DNA from 2 places in the Paenibacillus protaetiae genome. Region 1 is predicted to be linked to the other one. Evidence: a T-box and tRNA genes for the amino acid it is inferred to sense, from the RefSeq annotation. Region 1 holds a T-box; the other holds one or more tRNA genes.
What was found. A T-box is a leader RNA that pairs with one kind of tRNA and senses whether it is charged. The one in region 1 lies ahead of ET464_RS05300 (glutamine--tRNA ligase/YqeY domain fusion protein), so its partner is inferred to be a tRNA-Gln.
Positions count from the first base shown of each region.

Region 2: it has a tRNA-Gln gene. The T-box ahead of ET464_RS05300 (glutamine--tRNA ligase/YqeY domain fusion protein) is inferred to sense a tRNA for this amino acid. The anticodon was not compared.

Region 1 is NZ_CP035492.1:1,187,887-1,194,198, reverse strand. Features, by position in the region: gene murI (glutamate racemase) at 137-925, opposite strand; gene ET464_RS05310 (lysylphosphatidylglycerol synthase domain-containing protein) at 1,157-2,140, shown strand; gene ET464_RS05305 (glycosyltransferase family 4 protein) at 2,130-3,332, shown strand; T-box leader at 3,380-3,650, shown strand; gene ET464_RS05300 (glutamine--tRNA ligase/YqeY domain fusion protein) at 3,725-5,395, shown strand; gene ET464_RS05295 (tryptophan--tRNA ligase) at 5,404-6,312, opposite strand, start outside.
Region 2 is NZ_CP035492.1:3,748,995-3,755,306, forward strand. Features, by position in the region: rRNA gene ET464_RS17355 (23S ribosomal RNA) at 1-1,508, shown strand, start outside; tRNA gene ET464_RS17360 (tRNA-Asn) at 1,581-1,656, shown strand; tRNA gene ET464_RS17365 (tRNA-Thr) at 1,660-1,735, shown strand; tRNA gene ET464_RS17370 (tRNA-Glu) at 1,801-1,875, shown strand; tRNA gene ET464_RS17375 (tRNA-Val) at 1,894-1,969, shown strand; tRNA gene ET464_RS17380 (tRNA-Gln) at 1,982-2,056, shown strand; tRNA gene ET464_RS17385 (tRNA-Lys) at 2,062-2,137, shown strand; tRNA gene ET464_RS17390 (tRNA-Leu) at 2,146-2,225, shown strand; gene ET464_RS17395 (MFS transporter) at 2,329-3,513, shown strand; gene nfsA (oxygen-insensitive NADPH nitroreductase) at 3,693-4,433, shown strand; gene ET464_RS17405 (ABC transporter ATP-binding protein) at 4,701-5,546, shown strand; tRNA gene ET464_RS17410 (tRNA-Gly) at 5,821-5,895, shown strand; tRNA gene ET464_RS17415 (tRNA-Arg) at 5,897-5,973, shown strand; tRNA gene ET464_RS17420 (tRNA-Pro) at 5,996-6,072, shown strand; tRNA gene ET464_RS17425 (tRNA-Gly) at 6,079-6,152, shown strand.

The sequences.
Region 1 (6,312 bases):
CTCCCCCGCTTCACTGGCTTCTATATGGAATGTATGTGGAAAACAGGCAATATATAAGCCAGCGCGCGGCATCGGGCTATGGCAAGGAAAAAGGCCCAACAATCCGAATAACCGGATCGTTTGGGCCTGAACAAGTTTACATCGTTGTTAGTTTGTCTTTTTCCGTCAAAAAGCTGAGAGCCGACTTCATTTTTTCGATATAAGCGGCTTCCCCGCCAGTACACATAAACCGCACGCTGCCGTTGCCGCGGCCTTTCTCCATGCCGTATCGGTTCAGCATGGCCGACAGCCGTCTGACCGTCCCGGTGTTGCCGTCAACAATCTGAATGTGGGGAGGAAGGAACTGCTGCAATACGTTCGTATAGTAAGAAAAGTGCGTACAGCCTAATACCAGAATGCCATAATCGTTCAGATCATAGGAAGCCAGCTTGGCGCTGAAATAGTTCCGAAGCTCATCCGTGTCGAATTGCAGCGATTCACAAAACTGCACAAGCTCAGGCATCGGAAGCGAATCGACGATGCCGTCCTCATCAACCCGCGAGACCAGCGCATAATATTTTGGCATCTTTAGCGTCAGCGGAGTAGCCCATACGAGCACCTTTTTGCCGGTTGCACGGTTCATTTCCACCGCTGGCTTTACTGCCGGTTCCATGCCAATGATCGGGAAAGAATATCGTTCCCTCAGGTCTTGGACTGCGATGCTGGTAGCTGTATTGCAGGCGATAACCAGCGCATCAATCCCTTGCCGGACCATGGCATCCACTGCCTCCAGAACATAAGACCGAACCTGCTCTTCCGTTTTGGTGCCGTAAGGAACATGCAGCGTATCCGCCATGTACAGATAGTTTTCAGCAGGCAGTCTCTTTAACGATTCCGCTAATACCGATAGTCCCCCGATTCCGGAGTCAAAAATACCAATAGTCATGAATTCATGCATTCCCATCGAATGTAGTTGTTTCTAGCATAGCGTGATTGAGGCGCAAGAGCAAGACTGTTCTAATAGAAGAAACAACGATTCATCCATAGACGGGATTTTATGGGAATGGATTCGAAAGAAGTTAATGAAATGAAAATAAATGTCTGCAATGCGTTTTACAAATCTGCTTTACAATTAATGGATTGCATAAGGAATAGCAAGAGGAGGAGCGGTGGGAGAATGCCGGGAAAATGGTGGCCGCCTTTACTGAAAGCTATGCTTGTTATCGCGATCATCTATTTTATTGGTTATAGTTTGCCGCTGAAAGCGGCTGATCTGGCAGCGTATTTAAAGCATGCGGATTATCGCTTTTATTCGTCCATGGCGTTGTTTGCTTTGTTTCTTATGCTGCAGGCCGGCATCTGGGTGCTTATCGTCAATGCTGCAGGCGCAGCGATGGGCAGCGGCGTTAAGCTAAGCTGGCTGACGGGGCTTCGTATCTTTATTGATTCGCAATTCGCCAAATACATTCCGGGCGGCGTCTGGAATTATGCGGGCCGGGTCGTGCTGGCCACTAGGGAGGGCATGCCCCTTGCGGCACAATTTGCCGCTATTCTCTATGAGAACGTGCTGCTTGTTGCCGCTGCTCTTGCATATGCGCTTGTGCTTGCCGTCAATATGCATGTCGAACCGGTACCCCTCGTACTGGTCTCGCTGATGGCCGCCGGTTTGGCCTATTTATTTTACGGGCGGATAACAGACAGTGTTCGCCGCGTCTTTGTGAAGGCTTCCCATTGGAAGCCGCTGGGCAGGCTGCTCGCGAAGTTTGCAGGCAGTTCGGCGCTGGCAGGCGATTCAGGAGCAACACTGACGCGCCATCAGTTTTTTCGTTATTTGGCTTGTTTTTTATGCAGCCATTTTGTGATGGGAATTGCTTTCTGGCTGCTGCTCAGCAGTTTCGGCCAAGGCCATATCGGCTTGTTTTACGCGGCGGGCACATTCGCAACATCCTGGCTGCTTGGTTTGCTTAGCCCGCTTCCGGGCGGACTTGGCGTCAGGGAAGGTTTCCTTGTCTATTTTATTTCGTTAAAGCTGGGAACGGATGCCGCTTTGCAGGTGTCCGTCATAGCCCGCTTATGGAATATTATGGCCGAAGTAACATTCTGGTTCGTCATTCAATCCATCAGCAGACTGACAAGAAAGGTGAGGAGTTATGGATCGTAAAAAAATTGTGCTTGTTGCCGGCGTTTTTCCTCCTGGAATAGGAGGCATGCAAAACTATTATTATAATTTGTCCAAATATACGAAACATGATATCACCGTTCTCGCCCCGGAATATCCGGGCAGCGGCCTGTTTGACGAAGGCCAGCCGTTCCGCATCGTAAGAGGGAATTTCATGCGCGGGGAAAAAGTCCATTTTACTAGCTGGGGGCGGCTGTTCCGCCATGTTCGGAAGTTGATGGCATCCGAAAAGCCGGATGTCACCATATACGGCTACGTGCTGATCGGATTTATCGGGCTGCTGCTTAAGCTGTTCGGATCGCGGCGTTATATGATTTCGACACATGGGATGGATATGTTATATTTTCGCCGGTTTATCGGATTAAACTTTATCGTCAAGCTGATATTGACCCACGCCGACGGCGTGCTTGCGAACAGCGAGTTTACGAAGAAGCTTGTGGAAGATTACGGGGTAGACCCGTCCCGCATCAGTCTCGTTTATCCCGGTGTCGAGCCGATCTTTGAACGGAAGCCGGCGAACGAAGAACTGGCCAGCCGATATGGGCTGGAAGGGAAATATGTGCTGATGTCGGTCGGCCGGCTTATTACGCGCAAAGGGCATGACCGGGTCATTGAAGCGATGCCTGCCATTTTGTCGCATATCCCGAATGCGGTATATGTCATCGTCGGGGACGGTCCGGAGCGCACGCGCCTGGAGCAGCTGGCAAGGGAGAAAGGCGTCGGCAGCGCGGTTTTGTTCACGGGAAGCATCAGCGGCAGCGAAAGCTTGAACGAGCATTACAGCCTTGCGGACCAGTTTATTATGGTCAGCAGGCAGCTGGAGAAAGGAGATGCCGAAGGTTTCGGTATCGTCTATCTGGAGGCGGCATCCGCAGGCGTGCCGGTTATTGCAGGCCGTTCCGGCGGCGCGCTGGAGGCGGTGCTTCACGGCGAAACAGGGCTGCTGGTTAATCCGGAAGCGCATGCTGAAATTACGGAAAGCGTCGTCCGCCTTGCAACGGACACGGCGCTTCGGGAACGGCTTATTAAATCGGGTTACAAACGTGCGAAAACCAGATTCCAATATGAAGTGCTGGCCAAAACATTCGACCGGTACGTCGGTCGTTTATGCATGTTCCCGCAGCACGGCAAGTTCATAGCAGGCAAAAGGCAGCGAACTTCCAGGGAAATATGAATCACTGTTTACATTTCTGTGCTTCGTTTGTTAAAATATAGGAAATTATAAACGTGATGATGAGAAGAGTAAAGGAAAGGGCGTTTACCCAGAGAGCTCCGGCAGCTGAAAAGGAGCAAAATGCCGTTCTTTGAAGCAAGCCTCGGAGCGCCATTCCGGAACCTGGCCGCCTAACCGGGGGATGGACTGACGGGAGCTCCCGTTACAGAGCCGGAGTATCGGCATCTAATGACAGATAGCCCGTACTTGCAGAGAATAATATGGCGACATATTAATGAATCAGGGGTGGCACCGCGAACAAAGGATTTCGTCCCCAAGTCTAACTTGGGGGTGAAATCCTTTTTTTGTTTGCAGATAACGATAACCCGTATTCATTAGGAGGCGACGCCCGAATGAGTGGAATTAGTGAAGATCGTGAGAATCAATACATGCTCAAGCTGATTAATGATGAACTTGCGCACATGCCTTTCCATCGAGAAATGTGCACGCGTTTTCCCCCGGAGCCTAACGGCTATTTGCATATCGGCAGCGCGTATGCCATCCATATGAGCTATTCTATCGCGTCAAGGCATAATGGCAGGTTCCATTTGAGGTTTGACGATACGAATCCGTTAAAGGAGGATTGGGAATACGTTAATGCCATTGTCGAAGACATGAAGTGGCTGGGTTACGAGCCGGACGCTGTCTATTTCGGCTCCGACTACTCGGATCAAATTTACCGCGCAGCTGTTGCTTTGGTCCAACAAGGAAAAGCGTACTTGTGCGATTTGACAGCGGAGGAAACGGCGGAGTACCGGGGGACGCTTACTATGCCCGGAACAAACAGCCCTTACCGGACCCGGTCCGTCCGGCAAAATGTGGAGCTGCTGGAGCGCATGAAGCAGGGCGAATTTCCTGCAGGCGCTAAAGTGCTGCGCGCCAAAATCGATATGGCTTCGCCGAATATGAATTTGCGCGACCCGGTCCTGTATCGCATTATTCATGCCACCCATTACCGGACAGGAGACAGCTGGTGCATTTATCCGATGTATGATTTTGCCCATCCGATTCAGGACGCTATCGAAGGCATTACCTATTCGTTATGCTCCGTCGAATTTAAAGATCACCGGCCGCTGTATGAATGGGTTTTGCATGAGTTAGGTTATACGGAGCCGCCGCGGCAAAGAGAGTTCGGGCGGCTGCATATTACCGGTGCGGTTACCAGTAAACGTTATATCCGCGCTATGGTTGATGAAGGCGTGGTGGACGGCTGGGATGATCCCCGGCTGCCGACGCTGAAAGGACTGCGAAGAAGAGGCTATACGCCGGAAAGCATCCGCAGCTTTATCCGGGAAATTGGCAGCATCAGGGTGCACAGCACGGCGCATTTGGCGCTTCTTGACCATCATCTTCGGCAGGATTTGAAAACGAAAACGGTTGGTGTCATGGCAGTACTGCATCCGCTTAAAGTTGTTATCACTAATTACCAGGCAGGAGGCATGGAGCTGTTGGAGCTGGACAACAGCAGCGAAAACAGGCAGCTGGGCACGCGGGAAGTTCCTTTCGCTCAAACGATCTACATTGAGCGGGATGACTTTATGGAGCACCCTCCAGCCGGTTATTACCGGCTGAGCCCGGGAACGGAAGTGAGGCTGAAGGGCGCTTATTTTATCCGCTGCGATGAAGTGGTGAAAGACCCGCAAACCGGTGAAATCATGGAGCTGCGCTGCACGTATGACCCGCTGACCAGAAGCGGCGCCGGTTTTACCGGCCGCAAGGTGAAAGGGACGATTCATTGGGTATCCGCCGCCCATGCCGTGCGAGCGGAGGTTCGCCTATACGAGCCGCTGCTGCTTGAGAATGCGTCCATTCAAGGCGAAGACTGGAGATCGGGGTTAAATCCGCATTCGCTTACGGTTGTGAAGCAGGCGTTGTTGGAGCCGTTTATCCATAGCGCTACGCCTGAGAATACATTCCAGTTTATACGCCACGGTTATTTTGTCTTGGACCGGAAAGACAGCACGGCGGAGAAACCGGTGTTTAACCGGATTGTTCCGTTAAAGGATTCGTGGACCAAACGTTAACAGCCGCCTTAACGGCCGATTGCGCGCCGTACTTTATCCATTTGGGGAGCCGCAAGCGCCCTTGCTTTAGCCGCCCCCTGCTTTAAGATGGCGTCGATCTGCGCAGGATCGGCCATCAAATCCTCATATTTGCGGCGCGGCTCCTCCAAAAAGGCGTCCATCGCCTGAAACAGCTCCTGCTTTGCAGCACTCCAGCTGATACCGTTAGCGTAGCTTGCCCGCATAACTTCGATTTGCGCTTCGGAAGCGAACGGTTTATATAGCGCAAAAAGGGGGGGATCCTCCGGGTTTTTAGGTTCGCCGGGCGGCGTGGAATCCGTTTTGATTTTGTTAATCAGCTTATGCAACGTGCCAGCCGGCTCAAACAACGGAATGGTATTATTGTAGCTTTTGCTCATTTTGCGGCCGTCAAGCCCCGGGATTACGGCTGTTTCTTCGTCTACGGCATACTGCGGCAGCTTGAATGTCTCGCCAAAAACGCGATTAAACAATTCGGCGATGTCGCGGGCGATTTCGACATGCTGAATTTGGTCTTTGCCGACCGGCACCAGATCGGATTGAAACAGCAGGATGTCCGCCGCCATTAAGACGGGATACGTAAACAGCCCCATATTAACGCCGTTGTCCGCATCTGCGCCAAGCATCCCATTGCGGTCGACGATTGCTTTATACGCATGCGCGCGGTTCATCAGCCCTTTAGGCGCAAGGCAGGACAGAATCCAGCTAAGTTCGAATATTTCCGGGACATCGGACTGGCGGTAGAAAACGGTATGCTCCGGGTCCAGCCCAAGCGCCAACCATGTGGCCGCAATGCCGTACGTAAGCTCTCTGAACTCCTCATTGTTCTGAATAAACGTCAGCCCGTGATAATCGGCGATAAAAAACAACGACGTCCGGCCAGGCTCGGCTGCCATTCG
Region 2 (6,312 bases), 1.7 Mb from region 1:
AGGACAACAGGTTGAAATTCCTGTACCACCGTAAACCGTTATGAGCAATGGGGTGACGCAGAAGGGTAGTGACGCGGACTGATGGAATAGTCCGTCCAAGCAGTGAGGCTGATGTGTAGGCAAATCCGCACATCATAAGGCTGGGCTGTGATGGGGAGGGAAATTTAGAGTACCGAAGGTCATGATCTCCGGCTGCCGAGAAAAGCCTCTAGCCAGGTGAAGGTGCCCGTACCGCAAACCGACACAGGTAGGCGAGCAGAGCATGCTAAGGCGCGCGGAGTAACTCTCGTTAAGGAACTCGGCAAAATGACCCCGTAACTTCGGGAGAAGGGGTGCCTCGGTAGGGTGAATAGCCCGAGGGGGCCGCAGTGAAAAGGCCCAAGCGACTGTTTAGCAAAAACACAGGTCTGTGCGAAGCCGCAAGGCGAAGTATACGGGCTGACGCCTGCCCGGTGCTGGAAGGTTAAGGGGAGCGGTTAGGGAGCAATCCCGAAGCTGTGAACCGAAGCCCCAGTAAACGGCGGCCGTAACTATAACGGTCCTAAGGTAGCGAAATTCCTTGTCAGGTAAATTCTGACCCGCACGAATGGCGTAACGACTTGGGCGCTGTCTCAACGAGAGATCCGGTGAAATTTTAATACCTGTGAAGATGCAGGTTACCCGCGACAAGACGGAAAGACCCCATGGAGCTTTACTGCAGCTTGATATTGGACTTTGGTACGATCTGTACAGGATAGGTGGGAGCCTGGGAAGCATGAGCGCCAGCTTGTGTGGAGGCGACGTTGGGATACCACCCTGATCGTATCGGAGTTCTAACCCGCTACCGTGAATCCGGTAGGGGGACCGTGTCAGGCGGGCAGTTTGACTGGGGCGGTCGCCTCCTAAAAAGTAACGGAGGCGCCCAAAGGTTCCCTCAGAATGGTTGGAAATCATTCGGAGAGTGCAAAGGCATAAGGGAGCTTGACTGCGAGACCAACAAGTCGAGCAGGGACGAAAGTCGGGCTTAGTGATCCGGTGGTACCGCATGGAAGGGCCATCGCTCAACGGATAAAAGCTACCCTGGGGATAACAGGCTTATCTCCCCCAAGAGTCCACATCGACGGGGAGGTTTGGCACCTCGATGTCGGCTCATCGCATCCTGGGGCTGAAGTAGGTCCCAAGGGTTGGGCTGTTCGCCCATTAAAGCGGTACGCGAGCTGGGTTCAGAACGTCGTGAGACAGTTCGGTCCCTATCTGTCGTGGGCGTAGGAAATTTGAGAGGAGCTGTCCTTAGTACGAGAGGACCGGGATGGACGTACCGCTGGTGTACCAGTTGTTCCGCCAGGAGCACCGCTGGGTAGCTATGTACGGACGGGATAAGCGCTGAAAGCATCTAAGCGTGAAGCCCCCTCAAGATGAGATTTCCCAGTATGTAAGACCCCTTGTAGACGACGAGGTGGATAGGTTCGGGGTGGAAGCGCAGCAATGCGTGCAGCTGACGAATACTAATCGGTCGAGGGCTTATCCTAAATCAAGCTAAAGATTCATTGCATCACCTTTCGCATCCAGTTTTCAAGGCGCAAAACCTTGGTTTGAAATGTTCCCTGATAGCTCAGTTGGTAGAGCACTCGACTGTTAATCGAGTTGTCACAGGTTCGAGTCCTGTTCGGGGAGCCATTTGCTCTCATAGCTCAGTAGGTAGAGTGCATCCATGGTAAGGATGAGGTCACCGGTTCGATCCCGGTTGAGAGCTCCATTTTGCAAAACGTTGCAATAGGATTTGCTTCGGTACTTATACATATCGAGGCGCACGAGGAGTGCGGCCCGTTGGTCAAGGGGTTAAGACACCTCCCTTTCACGGAGGTAACAGGGGTTCGAATCCCCTACGGGTCACCATTAACTTTATATTCGTGTGGAGGGTTAGCTCAGCTGGGAGAGCATCTGCCTTACAAGCAGAGGGTCGGGGGTTCGATCCCCTCACCCTCCACCATTTAACTGATATTGGGGATTAGCCAAGCGGTAAGGCAACGGACTTTGACTCCGTCACTCCAAGGTTCGAATCCTTGATCCCCAGCCATGTTAGAGCCATTAGCTCAGTTGGTAGAGCACCTGACTTTTAATCAGGGTGTCGAAGGTTCGAGTCCTTCATGGCTCACCATTTATTTTGCGCGTATGGCGGAATTGGCAGACGCACTAGACTTAGGATCTAGCGGGAGACCGTGGGGGTTCAAGTCCCTCTACGCGCATACTGAGCCCGAGAGCCCTTAATAAGGTTCTCGGGTTTTTTCATTTTTACTTTTCTTAATCATCTATGCCATATTAGACAAAGGAGGACATGGCGTGAGCGAAATGGTCCAGGCTAATGAATCTAGGCTGCCGAGAAGCCTTCTAATGTTGCTGGCCACTGCATCCGGTGTATGTGTCGCCAATCTGTACTACAACCAGCCGTTGCTTACTCAAATGCAGGAAGCTTTTCATGTCAGCTCGGATTCCATCGGATATGTATCGACTGCAACTCAAATCGGGTATGCTTCAGGGTTGTTTTTATTTGTCCCTTTAGGCGATATTGTCAATCGGCGGAAGCTGATCCGTTACTTAATGCTTGCTGCTATTGTTGCGCTGCTTGCTACAAGCCTTGTACCCAGCTTGTTGTGGATGTATGTCGCCAGCTTTATCGTAGGGCTGGCATCTGTTGTTCCGCAAGTGATCATTCCATGGGTAGCTCAAATTGCCCAAGGGCATCAGCAAGGAAAAGCGGTAGGTACGGTTGTAGGAGGGCTGCTGACCGGTATTTTGCTGGCTAGGACGGTTGCCGGAGCGGTTGGCGGTTTATGGGGCTGGCGATTAATGTACGGCTTGGCTGCAGCCATAATGTTCGTTTTTTTACTGCTGCTGAAAGATAAGTTGCCGAATTCAAAACCTTCAGGCGTTTTGCCGTATGGTAAGCTGCTGTTTTCGATGGGCAGCTTAATCCGGAAACACCGGACATTGCGGGAAGGCACTTTAATTGGCGCCATCAATTTTGCAACATTCAGCTTGTTTTGGACGGTTCTTGGATTTCATCTTGGAGCAGAGCCCTATCATTATACAAGCGAAGTGATTGGATTGTTTGGTCTTGTTGGGGCGGTAGGCGCTTTTTGTGCGCCATTTGTAGGGCGTTTGGCAGACCGAATCAAACCAGGCACTGTTGTTGGTATCATGATTATTTTTATATTGGCTGCGTTCCTACTGCTCCGGTCATTTTCGGGCATTATTTGGATTGTTGCAGCAATTATTTTGCTGGACCTTGGTATCCAAGGGGCCCAGGTCGCTAACCAATCACGGATATCCAGCTTGGATAATGATGCAAGAAGCCGGCTCAACACGATTTATATGGTGTCTACTTTTGTAGGCGGAGCGTTTGGTTCTTTTGTCGGCAGCTTAATCTGGGAGAAAAACGGCTGGGCCGGTATTACTTGGGCAGGTTTAGGTTTGGGAGCCGCCTCGATTGCAGTTTGGCTATGGCATCGTTTAGTGCCGGGGAAGGCGAAGTAGATGTGATGCTTGAACATAAAAGCGGGAGCTCTTGGTCAGCAGGGGGCTTCTGCTTTTTGCTGTGGATGCAAAAAAAGAGCTTTTTGTGCAGCGCGCTGGATGAGATTTGGATTTTTCCTTCGAGTTAGGTAATCTTTAAGAAGACTAAGCCCATGAATGATAAGGAGAGTGGATAATTGATGAACGAAACGATTAACCTGCTTAAACAGCATCGTTCCATACGCAAATTTACAAATGAGCTTGTCTCTCCCGAGCAGCTGCGCGATATTGTGGAGGCGGCGCAAAGCGCCTCAACCTCAAGCAATATGCAAGCTTATTCCATTATCGGTATAACGGATAAGGAGCTTCGCAGTAAGCTGGCTGAGTTAAGCGGCCATCAGGTTTATGTAGCGGAAGCACCGGTTTTTCTTGTCTGGTGTGCAGACTTGTACCGTTATGATCAGGCGATTAAGCTGCATAAAGACGAGGAGACAGAGCCCGCCGGCATGACGGAGAACTTCATTGTCGCTACGGTAGATGCGGCGCTTGCGGCACAAAATGCTGCGATTGCGGCTGAGTCGTTAGGGCTTGGCATTGTCTATATCGGGGGAATCCGCAATGATCCTGCTGAGGTTGCACGGCTGCTGGAGCTGCCGAAAGGCGTGTATCCTGTGTTTGGCATGTGCATCGGCGTACCGGATCAGGAGCCGCTGAGACGTCCAAGATTGCCGCTGGAAGGGGTATATGCGGAGAATCGGTATAGACCCGATAAAGTGTTGGAGGCGGTACATACTTACGACCATGCCCATAGAAGCTATATGATCAGCCGTTCGCAGGGGAAATCGGGCATTACCTGGTCCGAGGCGATGGAAGCGAAGGCTTCCCGCAACCGTACGCATATGCGCGAGTTTTTGAGCCGGCAAGGCTTCCATTTGAAATAAACGGTCAGCGGCGAATATCCACATGTGAATAAATGCGGACATAATCGCGATTATCCACACTATTTTGTTGCAAATAAAAGGCTAAAGCATTGACTTTCCTGCTGAGAACTATTATCATTGGATTTAATTGATAATGGTTCTCATAATTGGAACGATTCTAATTTAGGCATTAGCCATTTGAACTTCAAATGCGGTCTTTTTAATTTGAATTTTTGAATGATAAAAACAACAACACCATGGCGTGGTTGGAAAAGGAGTGTGTACGCATTGATTCGGCTGACTACCTCGAAACTTGATATTGCTTATGATGATCGGCTAATCGTTCAAGACTTAAATATTGCGATTCCTCAGGGGAAAATTACGGCGCTTGTTGGTTCCAACGGATCCGGCAAGTCCACTATCCTGAAAACGATGGCACGCCTTATGCAGCCTGCAAACGGAAGTGTGCTTCTGGACGGGAAGTCCATCCATAAGCAGTCTACGAAGGAAGTGGCGAAACAGCTGGCTATTCTCCCGCAAAATCCAACCGCGCCTGACGGCCTTACCGTATCTGAGCTAGTCTCCTACGGTCGTTTCCCTTATCAGAAAGGATTCGGAACGGTAACGAAGGAAGACCGGGAGGTTGTGAAATGGGCGATTGAAGCAACGGGCATGAGCGAATTCTCCGACCGTCCCGTCGACCAGCTGTCCGGCGGTCAAAGACAACGCGCCTGGATTGCGATGGCGCTTGCTCAAGAGACGGACATTCTTTTCCTCGATGAGCCAACAACTTTTTTGGATATGGCCCATCAGCTCGAAGTGCTGCAGTTGCTGCAAAAGCTGAACGAGATGAACAATCGGACGATTGTTATGGTTGTGCATGATTTGAATCATGCATCGCGTTATGCGCACCATATGATTGCGATCAAAAAAGGTACTGTATCCGGAGAAGGCTCTCCGGAAGAAGTAATGACACATGAAATTTTACGGGAAGTGTTTAACATCGAAGCGGATATCATTCCAGATCCGCGCACAGGCGTTCCGCTTTGCTTGCCTTATTCGCTGGCTGGCGAACCTATTGCAAACAAAGTTGCTTTTGGCCATGAAAAGGTACTGCAGGCTGCAGGCGCTTAAGCGAAGTTATAAAATGACGGAGGCAGGCTGTCCGATTCCATTCGGAACAACCTGCCTTTTTAATTACAGGGACTTTGGAACGGCGGAAAATAAGGTTCGATGGCGACGGAAATGCAGCCCAAAATCGCATAAATTTATTTTGTATGAGGAAAATAAATGCATAAAAAATTTTACAAAAGGTTTTTCAAAAAACAGTTGCATTTCATTTGAAGAGATGATATATTATATCTTGTCGCCGCGATAAACGGCGAAGAACGAAGAAGGCAGCAATCCTGCGGACGTGGCTCAGTGGTAGAGCATCGCCTTGCCAAGGCGAGGGTCGCGAGTTCGAATCTCGTCGTCCGCTCCATGTGCCCTTAGCTCAGCTGGATAGAGCGTTTGACTACGAATCAAAAGGCCGGGAGTTCGAATCTCTCAGGGCACGCCATTCTTCAACCACATATGTTTAACGGGATGTAGCTCAGCTTGGTAGAGCACCTGGTTTGGGACCAGGGGGTCGCATGTTCGAATCGTGTCATCCCGACCATGATTTGCGGGTGTAGTTCAATGGTAGAACTTTAGCCTTCCAAGCTAATAGCGTGGGTTCGATTCCCATCACCCGCTCCATATGCAAATAACCAAAACCTTGAGGACTCAAGGTTTTTTTTTGTTGTTTATGCGGTTAAAACACCCAAGCGGTGGAATCCGGTTGAATAGCAAGCGGGGATTCGCCTGTAGTTAAGCCGGCAGCTCCGCGCCAGAGTGTTCTCTTATTGCAGACGATAAT